DNA from 2 places in the Pseudomonas sp. Marseille-Q7302 genome. Region 2 is predicted to be linked to the other one. Evidence: predicted binding sites of a transcription regulator. Region 2 holds the regulator's gene; the other holds the start of a gene.
The links. The regulator FliA, encoded in region 2, starts transcription of late flagellar genes. The targets are predictions, from matches to a motif close to CTAAAGTTTNNNNNNNNNNNGCCGNTAA.

Region 1 (7,825 bases), 3.1 Mb from region 2:
TGAAGAAGTACATCAGCGGAATTTCGGCCGTGAAGCAGAAGGTGCGCACGTCCCAGGTTTCCTGGATCACCTTGACGCAGCGCACGGGATGGCGGCCATTGGTCCAGGTCTGGGTGGTAACAGGGTTGATGAAAGTGTTCATGGCGCACCTCGACTGCCACTGGGGCTATTGGCGGCGATTCTGTGAGGGCCCCACGACCGCCACTTTCCCAATCGCGACATCCACATGCCGATGGCGACCGGCCCAGCAACGGCAAGGGCTGGGGCGTCGTGAACAGCGTCGGCCATGTCGCCCATGAGCAAGGCCCTCTCCCAGCTCCGGCCCCACACTCCGCCCCAAGCCGAACCTGAACAGCGCGCGACGGGCGAAGTCTGGGATCATTCGGCGCTCCCGCCCCGTCGGCCGAAAAAGCCTTGCAGTACCGTGACCAACCACTTTCGCCACCCATCGCGGTGGCCACGAGGATGTACGATGGACGTCAGCACCTTGAGTTTGGGCGACCCTCTCGATCCGGCCCGCAAGGCCACGGCCGAGATGCTGCGCACCCGCGAGCGCACCTATTCCCTGCCCCAGCCCTTCTACAACGACGAGCGCCTGTTCCAGATCGACATGCAGGAGATCTTCGGCAAGGAATGGCTGATCGCCGGCATGACCTGCGAGATCCCCACCAAGGGCAACTTCATCACCCTGCAGCTGGGCGACAACCCCATCCTGGTGATCCGTGGCGCCGAGGGCAAGATCCACGCCTTCCACAACGTCTGCCGTCACCGCGGCTCGCGCCTCTGCGTGAGCGACAAGGGCAAGGTCGCCAAGCTGGTCTGCCCCTACCACCAGTGGACCTACGAGCTGGACGGCCGCCTGCTGTTCGCCGGCACCGAGATGGGCGCCGACTTCAACATGGCCGACTTCAACCTCAAGCCGATCCACGTCAAGACCGCTGGCGGCTACATCTTCATCTCCCTGGCCGATGAACCGCCGGCCATCGATGACTTCCTGCGTACGCTCGAGCACTACATGGAGCCGTACGACATGGAGAACGCCAAGGTCGCGGTGCGTACCGACCTGGTCGAGCAGGCCAACTGGAAGCTGGTGCTGGAAAACAACCGCGAGTGCTATCACTGCAGCGGCTCCCACCCCGAATTGCTGAACACCCTGCTGGAATGGGACGACGTCACCGATCCGCGTGCCTCCCAGGCGTTCAAGGATCAGGTCGCCGCCTGCACCAGTCGCTGGGACGCCGACAACATCCCCTATGCCCACGCCAGCTTCGGCCTGCGTAACCGCATCGTGCGCATGCCGCTGCTCGCCGGTACCGTGTCCATGACCCTGGACGGCAAGCCCGGCTGCAAGAAACTCATGGGTCGCATCAAGGACCCGGACCTGGGTTCCATGCGCATCCTGCACCTGCCGCACTCCTGGAACCACTGCATGGGCGATCACATGATCGTCTTCACCGTCTGGCCGCTGGGTCCGACCGAGACCGTGGTGACCACCAAGTGGCTGGTACACAAGGATGCCGTGGAAGGCGTCGACTACGATCCGGTCAACCTGCGCAAGGTCTGGGATGCCACCAACGACCAGGATCGTCGCCTGGCCGAGGAAAACCAGCGCGGTATCAACTCCAAGGCCTACCAGCCGGGTCCCTACTCAAAGACTTACGAATTCGGCGTGATCAACTTCATCGACTGGTACAGCGAGCGCCTGCTCAACAACCTCGGCGAAGAGGCGCCAGCCGGCCATCTGCGCCAGGTCAGCGGCGACTGAAGACGGTTGGTCTTTCATCGCCCATGGAGCCGCAAGGGCTCCATGGGCATTTCAATAATCTGTCTTTATGGCAATGCGGTTTTTTGACGCACCCTTATTTCGCGTCTTTATTCTAAAACATCACATAAAGTTGTGAGCCTGGTCATATTTTGTACCCTCTTCCACAGGCTCATCATGACTCTTCGCTCGCTGTCCATCGCTACTCGCAATCTGCTCTGTTTTGGCATTCTTGCGACGCTTGTCGCCGCCCTCGGCCTGTTCGGCTGGTTCCAGTTGGCGCAAATCCGCCAGTTGGGGCACCAGGTAGAACAGCGCCATATTCCCACGCTCGTCGCTGCTAATGATTTGGGACTGCTGCTGGCGCGAACCCGCATCGAAACCCTGCGTCTGCTGGCCATGCCCGATGCCGAAACCCTGGCCAACACCCGCAAGAAGCTGGACGGCCTGAGTACCGACGTCCAGGCCGCCTTCGGGCGCTATCAGCAAGGTGCGCTATCGCCACAGAGCCGGCAGGCACTGGACGATCTGCGCCAGGTGCACCGGGAATACATGCAGGGCGTGCGGCAACTGGCTGACCTGGCCAGTGCCGGCCAGATGGCCGAGGCGCGCCAGGTAGTCCAGCAGAGCATGGCACAGCTGGGTATCCGGATGAATGCCTGCATCGAGACGCTGCGCAACGCGGTTCAGCAGGATATCCATCTTGCCAGTACCGAGGCCGATACCGCCTATGAGCGCTCAAACGGCGTGACCGGGCTGGCGATCCTGCTGGCTCTGACCCTCACCGGGTTGCTCGCCTGGCGCCTGACACGTAGCGTCGCCCGCCCCATTGCCCAGGCAGTGGCGGCAGCCCGTACCATCGCCGCGGGTGATCTGACCCAGGCGCTCGATAGCCGTGGTAGGGACGAGGCGGCCCAGCTGTTGCAGGCCATGCAGCAGATGCAGACCCACTTGCGCGAGACCCTCGCGCACATTGGCAATTCGGCCACTCAGCTGGCTTCGGCCGCCGAGGAGATGACCGCGGTGACTCAGGAAAGCGCCCACGGCCTGCGCCAGCAGAACAGCGAGATCGAGCTGGCGGCCACCGCCGTCACCGAGATGAGCCAGGCGGTCGAAGAGGTCGCCGGCAATGCCGGTTCGACCTCCACCGCGTCGCGCGAGGCCGCCCAGACGGCGGCCCAGGGCCAGCGCCAGCTGGATGAGACCCTCGGAGCCATCGAAGCCCTCACCGACCAGGTCCTCGGCGCCAGTGCCCAGGCCCGTGAGCTGGAAAGCCAGACTCGCGACATCAGTCAGGTGCTGGACGTGATCCGTGCGGTGGCCGAGCAGACCAATCTGCTGGCGCTCAACGCCGCCATCGAGGCCGCCCGAGCCGGTGAGGCGGGCCGCGGCTTTGCCGTGGTGGCCGACGAGGTACGGGCCCTGGCCAAGCGCACCGGGGACTCGACCAGCGAGATCGAGAAGATGATCGGCAGTATCCAGCAGGGCACTGGCCAGACCGTCGATGCGCTGCTGAGCAGTGCCGATCAGGCACGCCTGACCCGGGAACAGGCCCAGGCGGCCAATGCCGGCCTCGCTGCCATCGCAGGTGCGGTATCCGGCATCGACGAACGCAACCTGCTGATCGCCAGCGCTGCCGAGCAGCAGGCCCAGGTGGCCCGTGAAGTGGATCGCAACCTGGTACGCATCCGCGACCTCTCGGTGCAGACCGCCGCCGGCGCCGAGCAGACCTACAGTGCCAGCCAGCAGATGGCGGCACTGGCGGATACCCTCAGCGGCCAGGTGCAGCGCTTCCACTTCTAGCGGCAAGTCGAACATGGCGAATGGTCAGCCCGGACGCAGTGTCGGTGCCTAGATCTGATTTAAGACGAATGACCATCAAGTCACGGCGGTCCTAGCCGTTACAAAGAGCCTCAATCTTCACCGGGGCTGCCGCCGTGACCTTTCGTTCCTTCTCCATCGCCATCCGCAGTGTGCTGTGTTTCGGCCTCCTGGCCATCCTCGTGGCCAGTCTGGGCCTGTTCGGGCTGCTGCAACTGTCGCAGATCCGTACCCAGGGTCAGGTAATCGAGACCAACAACGTTCCCAGCATCGTCGAAGCCGATAACCTGGCCCTGCAACTCGCCCGGACCCGAGTCGAGGTACTGCGCCTGCTGGCCATTCCGGACGCCAATACCGTCGTCAACACGCGCAAGAAGATCGACGGCATCAACGCCGACATTGGTGCGGGTTTCGGTCGCTATGAAAAACTCGTCAGCAGCGATCGCGAGCGCCAGGCCTTCGATGCCCTGCGCCAGATCCATAGCGACTATGTCCGCTATACCGCGCAACTGGCCGATCTGATTGGTGCTGGCAAGCTCGACGAAGCCCGCAGCCTGATCCAGACCAGCATGGCCCAGCTCGGTGCGCAGATGAACGAGCGCACCGAAGCCCTGCGCAAGATCAACCAGGAAGACATCAAGGCCGCCTCCCAGAACTCCAGCGACACCTACACCCAGGCCACCTCCATCACCTGGATGGTCATCGCCCTGGCCCTGGGCCTGACCGTGCTGCTGGCCTGGCGCCTGACCCTGAGCATGACCCGGCCCATCGCCGAAGCCGTCGCCGCCGCCCGGACCATCGCCAGCGGCGACCTGACCCAGACCCTGGACACCCGTGGTCACGACGAGGCCGCCCAGTTGCTGCAGGCCATGCAGCAGATGCAGGCCAACCTGCGCGATACCCTGGGTCACCTGGGCCATTCCGCTACTCAGCTGGCCTCGGCCGCCGAGGAAATGACCGCGGTCATGCAGGAAAGCGCCCACGGCCTGCAGCAGCAGAACAGCGAGATCGAGATGGCGGCCACCGCCGTCACCGAGATGAGCCAGGCAGTGGACGAGGTGGCCGGCAATGCCACCTCCACCTCCTCCGAATCGCGCCAGGCCGCCGATACCGCACGTCAGGGCCAGCGTCAGCTCGGCGATACCCTGGGCGCCATCGAGGTACTCACCGAAAACGTACTGGGCGCCAGCGAACAGGCCCGCCAGCTGGCCGAACAGACCCGCAACATCAGCCAGGTGCTGGACGTCATCCGCGCGGTCGCCGAACAGACCAACCTGCTGGCGCTCAACGCTGCCATCGAAGCCGCCCGTGCCGGTGATGCCGGTCGGGGGTTCGCCGTGGTCGCCGACGAGGTCCGCGCCCTGGCCCATCGCACCGGCGAGTCCACCCGCGAAATCGAAGGCATGATCGGCAGCATCCAGCAGGGTACCGGCCAGACCGTCGATGCGCTGCTGACCAGCGCCGACCAGGCGCGCCAGACCCGCGAGCAGGCACAGTCGGCCAACGCCGCCCTGGCCGCCATCGCCCAGTCGGTGTCGGGCATCGACGAGCGCAACCTGGTGATCGCCAGCGCGGCCGAAGAGCAGGCCCAGGTGGCCCGCGAGGTGGACCGCAATCTGGTGCGCATCCGCGATCTGTCGGTGCAGACCGCCGCCGGCGCCGAACAGACCCGCGCCGCCAGCCAGCAGCTCTCCGAACTGGCGGTGGAACTCAACGGCCAGATCCGCCGCTTCCGCGTGTGACCTGGCCGGCAGGGACGCTCCTGCCGAACGCGGTCGCGGTGGCAAAACAGAAAGGCGCCCGCTACGCTGGCGCCTTCGCCCACCGCGCCCTTCTCGCATGAGCTACCGCTACGTCATCTTCGACTTCGACGGCACCCTGGCGGACAGCCTGCCCTTTCTGCTGAGCTGCCTCGGCGAGCTGGCGCGGACCCATGGCTTTCGCCAGCCGGCGCCGGAGGAGTGGCCGCAGCTGCGCGCCGCCTCCCTGACCGGCCTGCTCGACAGCCTGGGCATCCCGCTGTGGCGCGTACCGCGGATCGCCCGTCACTATCGCCGCCTGCTGGCCCAGCGGGGCGACCAGGTCGCTCCCTTCGCCGAGATCCCCCAGGCACTCGACCGGTTGCAGACCAGCGGACTGCAGCTGGGGCTGGCGACCTCCAATTCCGCCGCCGCGGTCCACCAGGTACTGCCCCAGGCCGGACATCTGTTCCCCGATGGCGAATTCGATATTCCCCTGCTGGGCAAGGCGCGGCGCCTGGCGCGCCTGATCCGCCGGCAGGGCGTCGCGCCGGCCGATGCGCTCTATGTGGGCGACGAGCTACGCGATCTCCAGGCCGCGCGCCGCGCGGGTCTGGGCTGTGCTGCGGTGGCCTGGGGCTATGGTTGCCCGACCACCCTACGAGCGCAGCGCCCCGATCTCTTTTTCGAACAGCCAGCCGAGCTGCTCCGGCTGACGTCCTCTCCCTGCTGAAGGAATGCCCATGAAGTCTCTGTTGCTGGTCGCTGGTCTCTGTCTGAGCGGTGTGCTGCACGCCGCCGAACTGCAGGTGCGAGTGGAGACGGTCGATGCCTCGGGGGGCCAGCTGCTGCTGGCGGTGTTCGCCAGCGAAGACGCCTGGAAGGAACACAAGACACCCGTGGCCCAGGCCCATATCGCCGCCCAGCCAGGTGTCCAGCAACAGCGCTTCGAGCTGCCACCCGGGCGCTATGCCGTATCGGTCATCCACGACAGCAACAGCAACAGCACGCTGGATACCAATTTCATCGGCATGCCCACCGAACAATACGGCTACAGCAACAATCCGCCGCTACGCATGCGCATGGCCACCTTCGAGGAATGTGCCTTTACCCTGCCAGCGGCTGGCCTGCAGCAACAGGTGACGCTGCGCTAGCGAGTGGCTTCATGCACAGGCTTCCAAACAGAAAATCAACAGACTTACCCACAGGTCGTTTAGCGGAGATGGCTAAGCTACGCGCTGAACAAGAGTGGATAACTCTCTGGGCCTACGCAAGAAATCCCTTGACTTGAGAATACGCCAAGAAACTGGTCATTATTTGATCAATTCTCTGCAAGCCGCGTCAGTCATGGCCTTCAGGACAGAACGAACAACCTATCCACAGGCCTATGCAACTCTATTGTGGGTTGTGGAAAACCCTCGAAAATGAATTGATCATTTTTTGTACGATCCTCTGCAAGCCTTGCCAACCCTGGCCTACAGGGTGGGTCCCACATCTTTTCCACAGGCACGCACACAGTAGATGTGGGAAACCGGGCTCTGGCGGCGTCACTCCGCTCTTCATCCGAGCCGTTCCGTATTGGCTATTTTTTGATCGATTTTAGCCTGGCTTCCATCCTTCGAGTTGCTGACAACTTGCCCAAGGCTTATCCACAGCCTTTACCTGTCAGGCAATGACGGCAAAGGACGCTTTCGTACGCGGGTTGACTGATCTGATCAGCGCGTACCGAATTCGATCAACAAGGCAAACCCTGCCGCAGGCCTTCTGGCACGGGCCTTTGCGTCTATAGCGAACAGACTGCCCACAGAGTTATACACAGGCCCAGGGTCGTTCAAGCATAAAAAAAGACCGCCTAAGCGGTCTTTTTGAAGCGCAGGTGCATGCTCAACGCGCGGTGCGCACGCTATCCGACAGCTGCTTGCAGAGCCCGAGCACGCCATCGATGGCGGCACCGGAAGATTCGGCCTTGGCGATCTGATCGACGAAAGCCGAGCCCACCACTACGCCATCGGCAATCCGAGCGATCACCCGGGCCTGTTCCGGAGTACGGATACCAAAGCCGACCGCCAGGGGCAGGTCGGTAAAGCGGCGCAGACGTGCCACAGCAGCCTCGACATGCTCCGTGGTAGCCGAACCGGCCCCGGTCACGCCGGCGACGGAAACGTAATAGACGAAACCGGAACTGGTATTGAGCACTCGCGGCAGGCGGGCGTCATCGGTGGTCGGCGTGGTCAGGCGAATGAAGTCGATATCGGCGGCCTGGGCGGGCAGCGCCAGCTCGGCGTCATGCTCGGGGGGCAGATCGACCACGATCAGGCCATCCACGCCAGCCTCGGCGGCTTCAGCCAGAAAGCGCTCCACGCCATAGCGATGGATGGGGTTGTAGTAGCCCATCAGCACCAGTGGTGTCTCCCGCTCTTCGCGGCGGAAGTCCCGCACCATCTCCAGGGTCTTGGCCAGGTTCTGGCCACCTTGCAGGGCACGCAGGGCAGCAGCCTGGATG
Region 2 (7,825 bases):
GCGGTTACGCACCAGCACCAGTTCGCCGACCATGTTCATGATCTCGTCCAGCCGCGCGGTATCGACCCGCACGGTGGTCTCCGCCTCGCTGGTGGGACGCTCGCCTGCCGTGGCAGGTGCCGCCGGCTTAGGCGCAGCGACCTCGGCGGCCGGTTTCGGTGCCGGTGCTGGGGCCGGGGCCGGGGCCGGGGCCGGGGCCGGAACAGGCTGAGGCGCGGCGACCGGTGTCGGCGCAGCGGCAACCGGTGCAGCTACGGGCTCGGCGGGGCCACTGAACTTGCCCTTGCCATGGAGTTCATCGAGCAGGGATTCGAACTCGTCATCGGTGATCTCATCACCACTCGCCGCCGCCGGAGCAGCCGTGACGGGTGCCGATGCGGCCGGCGCAGGAGCCTCGTTCGCGACGAACTTGCCCTTGCCGTGCAGCTCGTCGAGCAGGGCTTCGAATTCGTCATCGGTGATCTCGTCGCCACCCGTGGCGGCTGGCGCAGGTGCCGTGGCAGCCACCGGAGCCGCCGCTGGCGCCTCGTTGAACTTGCCTTTGCCATGCAGCTGATCGAGCAAGGCCTCGAATTCGTCGTCGGTGATGTCCTCGCCACCGGCGGCACTGGCGGTTTCCGCAGTGGCCCCCTGGTCGGCACCCGGCTCGCTGCCCAGGGCATCGAGCAGGTTCTGGAAATCGGCATCGCTCAGTTCCGGCTCGGCAGCCGCCGCGGCAGTCGGAGCGGGCTCTGCGGCGGCGACCGGGGCAGCAGCCACGGGCGCAACCGGAACCGGCGCCGGCTCACTGCCGGCGGGTTCGGCCAGGCGGGCCAGGGCCGCCAGCAATTCAGGCGAGGCCGGGGTCGGCTCTTCGCGTTCACGGACCTGACCGAACATTTCGTTGACGGAATCCAGTGCCTGCAGCACCACATCCATCAGCTCGGCATCCACGCGGCGTTCGCCTTTGCGCAGGATGTCGAACACGTTTTCCGCGATATGGCAGCACTCGACCAGGGTATGGAGCTGCAGGAAACCGGCACCGCCCTTTACGGTATGGAAGCCACGGAAAATGGCATTCAGCAGATCCATGTCATCCGGGCGGCTTTCCAGCTCGACCAATTGTTCGGACAACTGTTCGAGAATCTCGCCGGCCTCTACCAGGAAATCCTGGAGGATTTCTTCATCGGCGTCGAAGCTCATTCCTGCACTCCCCAAGAGGGTCTGGGTCAAAAGCCCAGACTGGATAGAAGATCGTCGACGTCGACCTGAGCGGCCACGACGTCTTCACGCTTATCGGCATGAATCTGCGGACCTTCACCCTTCATCGTCTTTTCTTTTCGATTCTGTTCGATCAGCGCGGTGTGATCGTGACTGAAGCCGGTATAGCGATCGACCTGACTGGCCATCATCACCAGCTTGACGAGGTCTTTCTCGATCTGCCCGACGAGATTGACGACCCGCTTGATCACCTGACCGGTGAGATCCTGGTAGTCCTGCGCGAGGAGAATGTCGTTGAGCTTGGCCGACAGCTGTTCGGCACTGCTCTCGCTGTGGCTGAGGAAGGCGTCGACGCGCTTGGCCAGTTCGCGGAATTCGTCCGCGCCCATTTCCCGGCGCATGAATTTCTTCCAGTCGGCATGCACGGCACGGGCCTCGTCGCCGAAGTTGCCTACCAGCGGCGCGCTCTCCTCCACCAGATCCATGGTCCGGTTGGCGGCGTTCTCGGTCATCTTCACCACGTAGGAGAGACGATCGGTGGCATCGCTGATCTGGGAGACCTCTTCGCCGGCCATGCCGCGCGGATCGATCTCGAAGTTGACGATGGCATTGTGCAGCTCGCGGGTCAGCTTGCCGACTTCCTGGTAAAGACCCCGATCACGCAGTTGATTGAGCTCATTGATAACATGCACGGCCTGGGTGAAATCGCCGCTTTCCAGGCATTTCACCAGCTCTTGGGCGTGCTGTTTTAGATTCGACTCGAAGTCGCTGAAGCTGTTGGTGCCAAGCTGATCCATAACGTCCCCGCGGCTTTCTTCAGCCGTTCACCCGCTCGAAGATCTTGTCGATCTTTTCTTTCAGCACCTGGGCGGTGAAAGGCTTGACCACATAGCCATTCACGCCGGCCTGAGCGGCTTCGATGATCTGCTCACGCTTGGCCTCGGCGGTCACCATCAGCACCGGCAGGGTCTTCAGGCGCGCGTCGGCGCGGACCTGGCGCAGCAGGTCGATGCCGGTCATGCCAGGCATGTTCCAGTCGGTGACGAGAAAATCGAAGTTGCCGCTCTGCAGCATCGGCAGTGCGGTATTGCCGTCGTCTGCTTCGGCGGTATTGGTGAATCCCAGATCGCGCAGCAAATTCTTGATGATGCGTCTCATCGTGGAAAAATCGTCCACGATGAGGATTTTCATGTTCTTGTCCAAGTCGACCTCCGTCCTAATCCGCACACACGCCACAAGGCGCGTCTAAGCAATCGTAGTAGCCTGAGTACCAGCCGGTTAACGCGAACGCCATTCCGCCAGCCGCGCCCGCAGGCGTGCCGCGCATTGACTGTGAAGTTGGCAGACACGTGACTCGCTCACACCCAGCACCTCGCCGATTTCCTTGAGGTTGAGTTCCTCGTCGTAATACAGCGAGAGCACCAGACGTTCACGCTCCGGAAGATTGGCGATGGCCTCGGCCAGGGCCTTGCGGAAGCGCTCGTCTTCCAGACCGCGACCGGGCTCGAGTTCATGCGAACCGCTCTCCTCGAGCCCATGCTCACCACCCTCCATGAGGTCGTCGAAGCTGAACAGGCGACTCCCCATGGTGTCGCCAAGGATGCCGTAGTACTCATCCAGACTCAATTTAAGTTCGGCCGCGACTTCGGAATCTTTAGCGTCACGACCAGTGCGCGCTTCCACTGCCCGAATGGCGTCGGTGACCATGCGCGTGTTGCGGTGCACCGAGCGCGGCGCCCAGTCGCCCTTGCGGACCTCATCGAGCATGGCACCGCGGATGCGGATGCCAGCGTAGGTCTCGAAGCTGGCGCCCTTGCCGGCGTCGTATTTGCGCGAGGCCTCCAGCAGACCGATCATGCCGGCCTGCATCAGGTCTTCGACCTGTACGCTCGCCGGCAGGCGCGCCAGGAGATGGTAGGCGATGCGTTTCACCAACGGCGCGTAGCGGTTGATGAGCTGCTCCTGCTGGGTACGTTCCGAGGTTTTGCTGTACATGCGAAGCCCGCTGGATGCTGTCATGCGTGGGTACCGATGGCTGGTTGCACAAGGCGCTCGACAAAGAACTCGAGATGGCCGCGCGGATTGGCGGGCAGCGGCCAGCCATCGACTTTCTGAGCCACCGCACGAAAGGCCAGTGAGGCCTTGGCACGCGGAAAGGCTTCGTACACGGGGCGCTGTTTCTGTACCGCTTTGCGCACCGCTTCATCGAACGGAATGGCGCCCACGTATTGCAAGGCGACATCCAGGAATCTGTCGGTCACCTTGGTCAGCTTAGCAAAGAGATTGCGGCCTTCCTGGGGTGTCAGCGCCATATTCGCCAACACCCGGAAACGGGTGACGCCATGGTCGCGATTGAGCAGCTTGATCAGGGCGTAGGCATCGGTGATGGAGGTGGGCTCGTCGCACACCACGACCAGGACTTCCTGGGCGGCGCGGACGAAGCTGACCACCTGGTCGCCGATGCCGGCAGCGGTATCGACGATGAGCACGTCGAGGTTCTCGCTGATGTCGCTGAAGGCCTGGATCAGACCGGCATGCTGGGCCGGCGTCAGATTGACCATCGCCTGGGTGCCCGAGGCTGCCGGGACGATGCGGATGCCGCCCGGCCCGTGCAGCAGCACGTCGCGCAGCTCACATTCGCCGGAAATGACGTCGGCCAGGGTGCGCTTGGGCGACAGCCCGAGCAGAACGTCGATGTTGGCAAGGCCCAGGTCGGCGTCGAGCAGCATGACGCGCCGCCCGATATCGGCCAGGGCCAAGGCCAGGTTGACCGACACATTGGTCTTGCCGACACCGCCTTTACCGCCCGTGACCGCTATGACTTGGACGGGATGCATGCTACCCATTGCCTGATACCTTTGATTGAAATCCGTCACACTTTAGACCAAGTGCATTTGGCGTGCCCAGGCATGCGATGCACCACTACCGTTCGTCGGCGCTAACCGGCGCGGCGGGCATTGCTCTGATACAGGCCGGCGAACATGCCGGCCATGGTTTCTTCGCTCGGCTCTTCGGACGCCTGCAGGCTCACGGCGCGGCTCACCAGCTGGTGGCTGCGAGCCGGATGCAGATCGTCCGGGATGCGCGGACCGTCGGCGATGTAGGCCACCGGCAGGCGCTGGCTGATGGCCAGGCCCAGGGCTTCGCCGAGGCTGGCGGCCTCGTCCAGCTTGGTCAGCACGCAGCCGCTCAGGCCGCAGCGCCGATAGCTGTGATAGGCCGCCTTGAGCACCTGGCTCTGGCTGGTGACACCCAGCACCAGGTAATTGCGAATCTTCAGCTGGCGGTTCGCCAGGGCTTCGAGCTGCGCCTTGAGCGCCGGATCGTTGGCGGGCATGCCCGCGGTATCGATCAGCACCAGACGCTTGCGTGCCAGGGGCGCCAGGGCCTGCGCCAGGGACTGGCCCGGATCGACCAGGGTCACCGGTACGTCGAGGATGCGGCCCAGGGTCTTGATCTGCTCCTGGGCACCGATGCGGAAGCTGTCCATGCTGACCAGCGCCAGACTCTGGGGACCGTACTTGAGCACGTAGTTGGCGGCGAGCTTGGCCAGGGTGGTGGTCTTGCCCATGCCGGCCGGACCGACGAAGGCGACGATGCCGCCCTCCTCCAAAATCTTGGCGTCAGTGGTCTTGGCCAGCTGGGCGAAGTTGGCCAGCAGCATGCGCCAGGCATGGCGCGGGTCCTGGATCTTGGCCACGCTGTCGAGCAGGTGGCGGGCCAGGTCGGCCGGCAGCCCCATGCGTTGCAGACGGCGCCAGAGGCCGGCCTGCTCCGGACGGGTGGACTGCACCTGCGTCCAGGCCATGGAGCCCAGCTGGACTTCCAGCAGTTCACGCAGGCCACTGAGTTCGCTGCGCATGGCTTCCAGGGCGCGGCGGTCTTCCGGCGCGGCGCTGGCGGCAGCTGCTGCAGCAGCCGGTTGGGGGGCACGCGGCGGGGCGATCACCGGCTCGCGACGGCTGTCGGCGGCGCTGATGGCGCCGAGCAGCTGCTTGTCCTTGGGTGCGGCCGAGGGCACGCCCGGCGCACGAATGCTGAGGTCGGCATGGGCCTGGGCGATCTTCGCATGGGTCTTGCGCAACTCCGCCTGCAGCTCCGCGTTGGGCGCAGCCGGTGCCGGAGCCTGGTAGTCCAGCGCCGCGGTCAGCTCGACCCCGCCGGCGACCCGGCGGTTGCTGAGGATGGCGGCATCCGGGCCCAGCTCGTCGCGTACCAGCTTCATGGCTTGACGCATATCGGCAGCGAAGAAACGTTTGACTTGCATGATCTAGACCTCAGCCATTCTGGCCAACGGTAGCGACGATGGTGACCTGCTTGTTGTCCGGAATTTCCTGGTAGGCCAGTACACTCATGTTCGGCGCTGCCATCCGGGCGAAGCGGGACATCATCCCGCGGATCGCACCAGCTACCAGCAGCACCACTGGCTTACCCATCATTTCCTGACGCTGCGCTGCCTCGATAAGGGAACGCTGCAGTTTTTCAGCCATGCCAGGCTCAAGGAACATACCGTCCTCGGCGCCCTGACCGGCCTTCTGCATACTACTTAGCAACATCTGTTCCAACCTTGGCTCAAGGGTGATAACAGGCAGCTCAGGCTCCATTCCTACGATGTTCTGGACGATTGCGCGGGACAACGCGACCCGTACGGCACCGGCGATGGCGGCGGGATCTTGACTCCGCGGACCGACGTTGGCGATGGCTTCGGCGATGGTGCGGATGTCGCGGACCGGTACCTGCTCCTGCAGCAGCTGCTGGAGGATCTTGAGCAGGGTCGACAGGGAGACGATGCCGGGCACCAGTTCTTCGGCCAGCTTGGGCGAACTCTTGGCCAGCACCTGCAGCAACTGCTGGACTTCTTCGTGACCAATCAGCTCGTGGGCATGCTTGAAGAGGATCTGGTTGAGGTGGGTGGCGACTACGGTACTGGCATCCACCACGGTGTAACCCAGGGATTGGGCCTGGTCACGCTGAGTGACGTCGATCCATACCGCTTCCAGACCGAATGCCGGATCCTTGGCGGCGACGCCATTGAGGGAGCCATAGACCTGACCGGGGTTGATCGCCAGTTCGCGGTCGGGATAGATCTCGGCCTCGGCCACACTCACCCCCATCAACGTCAGACGATAGGCATTGGGCAGCAGGTCCAGGTTGTCGCGAATATGAACTGACGGCATAAGAAAGCCGAGGTCCTGGGACAGCTTCTTGCGCACGCCCTTGATCCGTGCCAGCAGTTGACCACCCTGGTTGCGATCGACCATGGGGATCAGCCGGTAGCCGACTTCCAGACCCACCATGTCCACCGGGGTCACGTCGTCCCAACCCAGCTCCTTGGCCTCGGCCGGGCGCTGCACGGGAGCCAGGTCCTGCTGCTTCTTGGCTTCGACTTCGGCGGTCTGCTTGGCCTGGCGCTGACGCTTGTAGATCAGCCAGGCACCGGCGGCGGCACCACCGCCCAGACCAAGGAACGGCAGGTGCGGCATGCCCGGCACCAGGCCCATGGCGATGATGATGAAGGCCGATACCGCCAGCGCCTTGGGCGAAGCAAACATCTGACGATTGACTTGCTGACCCATGTCCTCGGCGGAAGAGACGCGGGTCACCATGATGGCGGCGGCGACCGACAGCAGCAGCGACGGGACCTGGGCCACCAGGCCGTCACCGATGGTCAGCAGGGCGTAGATGCGGGCAGCGTCGCCGAACGACAGACTGTGCTGGGCCATGCCGATGGCCATGCCGCCGATGAGGTTGATGAAGAGGATCAGCAAGCCGGCGACGGCGTCACCGCGCACGAACTTGCTGGCACCGTCCATGGAGCCGTAGAAATCGGCTTCCTGGCCCACTTCGGTCCGGCGCTTCTTGGCTTCGTTCTGGTCGATGATGCCGGCGTTGAGGTCGGCGTCGATCGCCATCTGCTTGCCGGGCATGGCATCCAGGGTGAAGCGCGCCGACACCTCGGAGATACGGCCGGCACCCTTGGTCACCACCACGAAGTTGATGATCATGAGGATGGCGAACACCACCGCACCGACCACGTAGTTGCCGCCGACCACCACCTCACCGAAGGCCTGGATGACCTTGCCCGCGGCGTCGTGGCCATCCTGGCCGTGCAGCAGCACCACGCGGCTCGAGGCCACGTTCAGCGCCAGGCGCAACAGGGTCGACACCAGCAGGATGGTCGGGAAGACGGCGAAGTCCAGCGGCCGCAAGGCGTAGACGCTGACCAGCAGGACCACGATCGACAGGGCGATGTTGAAGGTGAACAGCACGTCCAGCAGGAACGGCGGCATTGGCAGGGTCATCATGGCGAGCATCGCCAGGACGGCCAGCGGCACGCCCAGGTTGCCGCGAGCCAGACCGCGCATGTTGCCCATCATCAGGGATTTATCGACTTTCACACCCATTCCTCGCTTGCCGGTGCCGTCGTCACGGAAAGTTGACGCAGCGCACTGTTCGCAGAGGCCTGAGCAAGCTCCGGGCCAACTGCCCAACAGCTTGAATCCGCAAGGTTTTCCGGAGGCGATACAGGACTGGTTACGGATCGGTGGAGCGGCGGGCTGAACCCCAGGTGAAAGACGCGAGTCTGTCTAGGGACCTGCGCTAGCGCGCCTATCCGAGGAGCATC

Region 1: the regulator FliA is predicted to act here: its motif matches at 3,640-3,667, upstream of ACWPW1_RS00745 (methyl-accepting chemotaxis protein).

What each region holds. Positions count from the first base shown of each region.
Region 1 is NZ_CBCOPK010000001.1:148,331-156,155, reverse strand. It holds gene ACWPW1_RS00760 (hybrid-cluster NAD(P)-dependent oxidoreductase) at 1-142, opposite strand, end outside; gene gbcA (glycine-betaine demethylase subunit GbcA) at 473-1,765, shown strand; gene ACWPW1_RS00750 (methyl-accepting chemotaxis protein) at 1,940-3,565, shown strand; gene ACWPW1_RS00745 (methyl-accepting chemotaxis protein) at 3,700-5,325, shown strand; gene ACWPW1_RS00740 (HAD hydrolase-like protein) at 5,423-6,055, shown strand; gene ACWPW1_RS00735 (DUF2141 domain-containing protein) at 6,066-6,476, shown strand; gene trpA (tryptophan synthase subunit alpha) at 7,207-7,825, opposite strand, start outside.
Region 2 is NZ_CBCOPK010000001.1:3,253,113-3,260,937, forward strand. It holds gene ACWPW1_RS15160 (chemotaxis protein CheA) at 1-1,182, opposite strand, end outside; gene ACWPW1_RS15165 (protein phosphatase CheZ) at 1,209-1,997, opposite strand; gene ACWPW1_RS15170 (chemotaxis response regulator CheY) at 2,017-2,391, opposite strand; gene fliA (RNA polymerase sigma factor FliA) at 2,479-3,219, opposite strand; gene fleN (flagellar synthesis regulator FleN) at 3,216-4,046, opposite strand; gene flhF (flagellar biosynthesis protein FlhF) at 4,139-5,467, opposite strand; gene flhA (flagellar biosynthesis protein FlhA) at 5,478-7,577, opposite strand.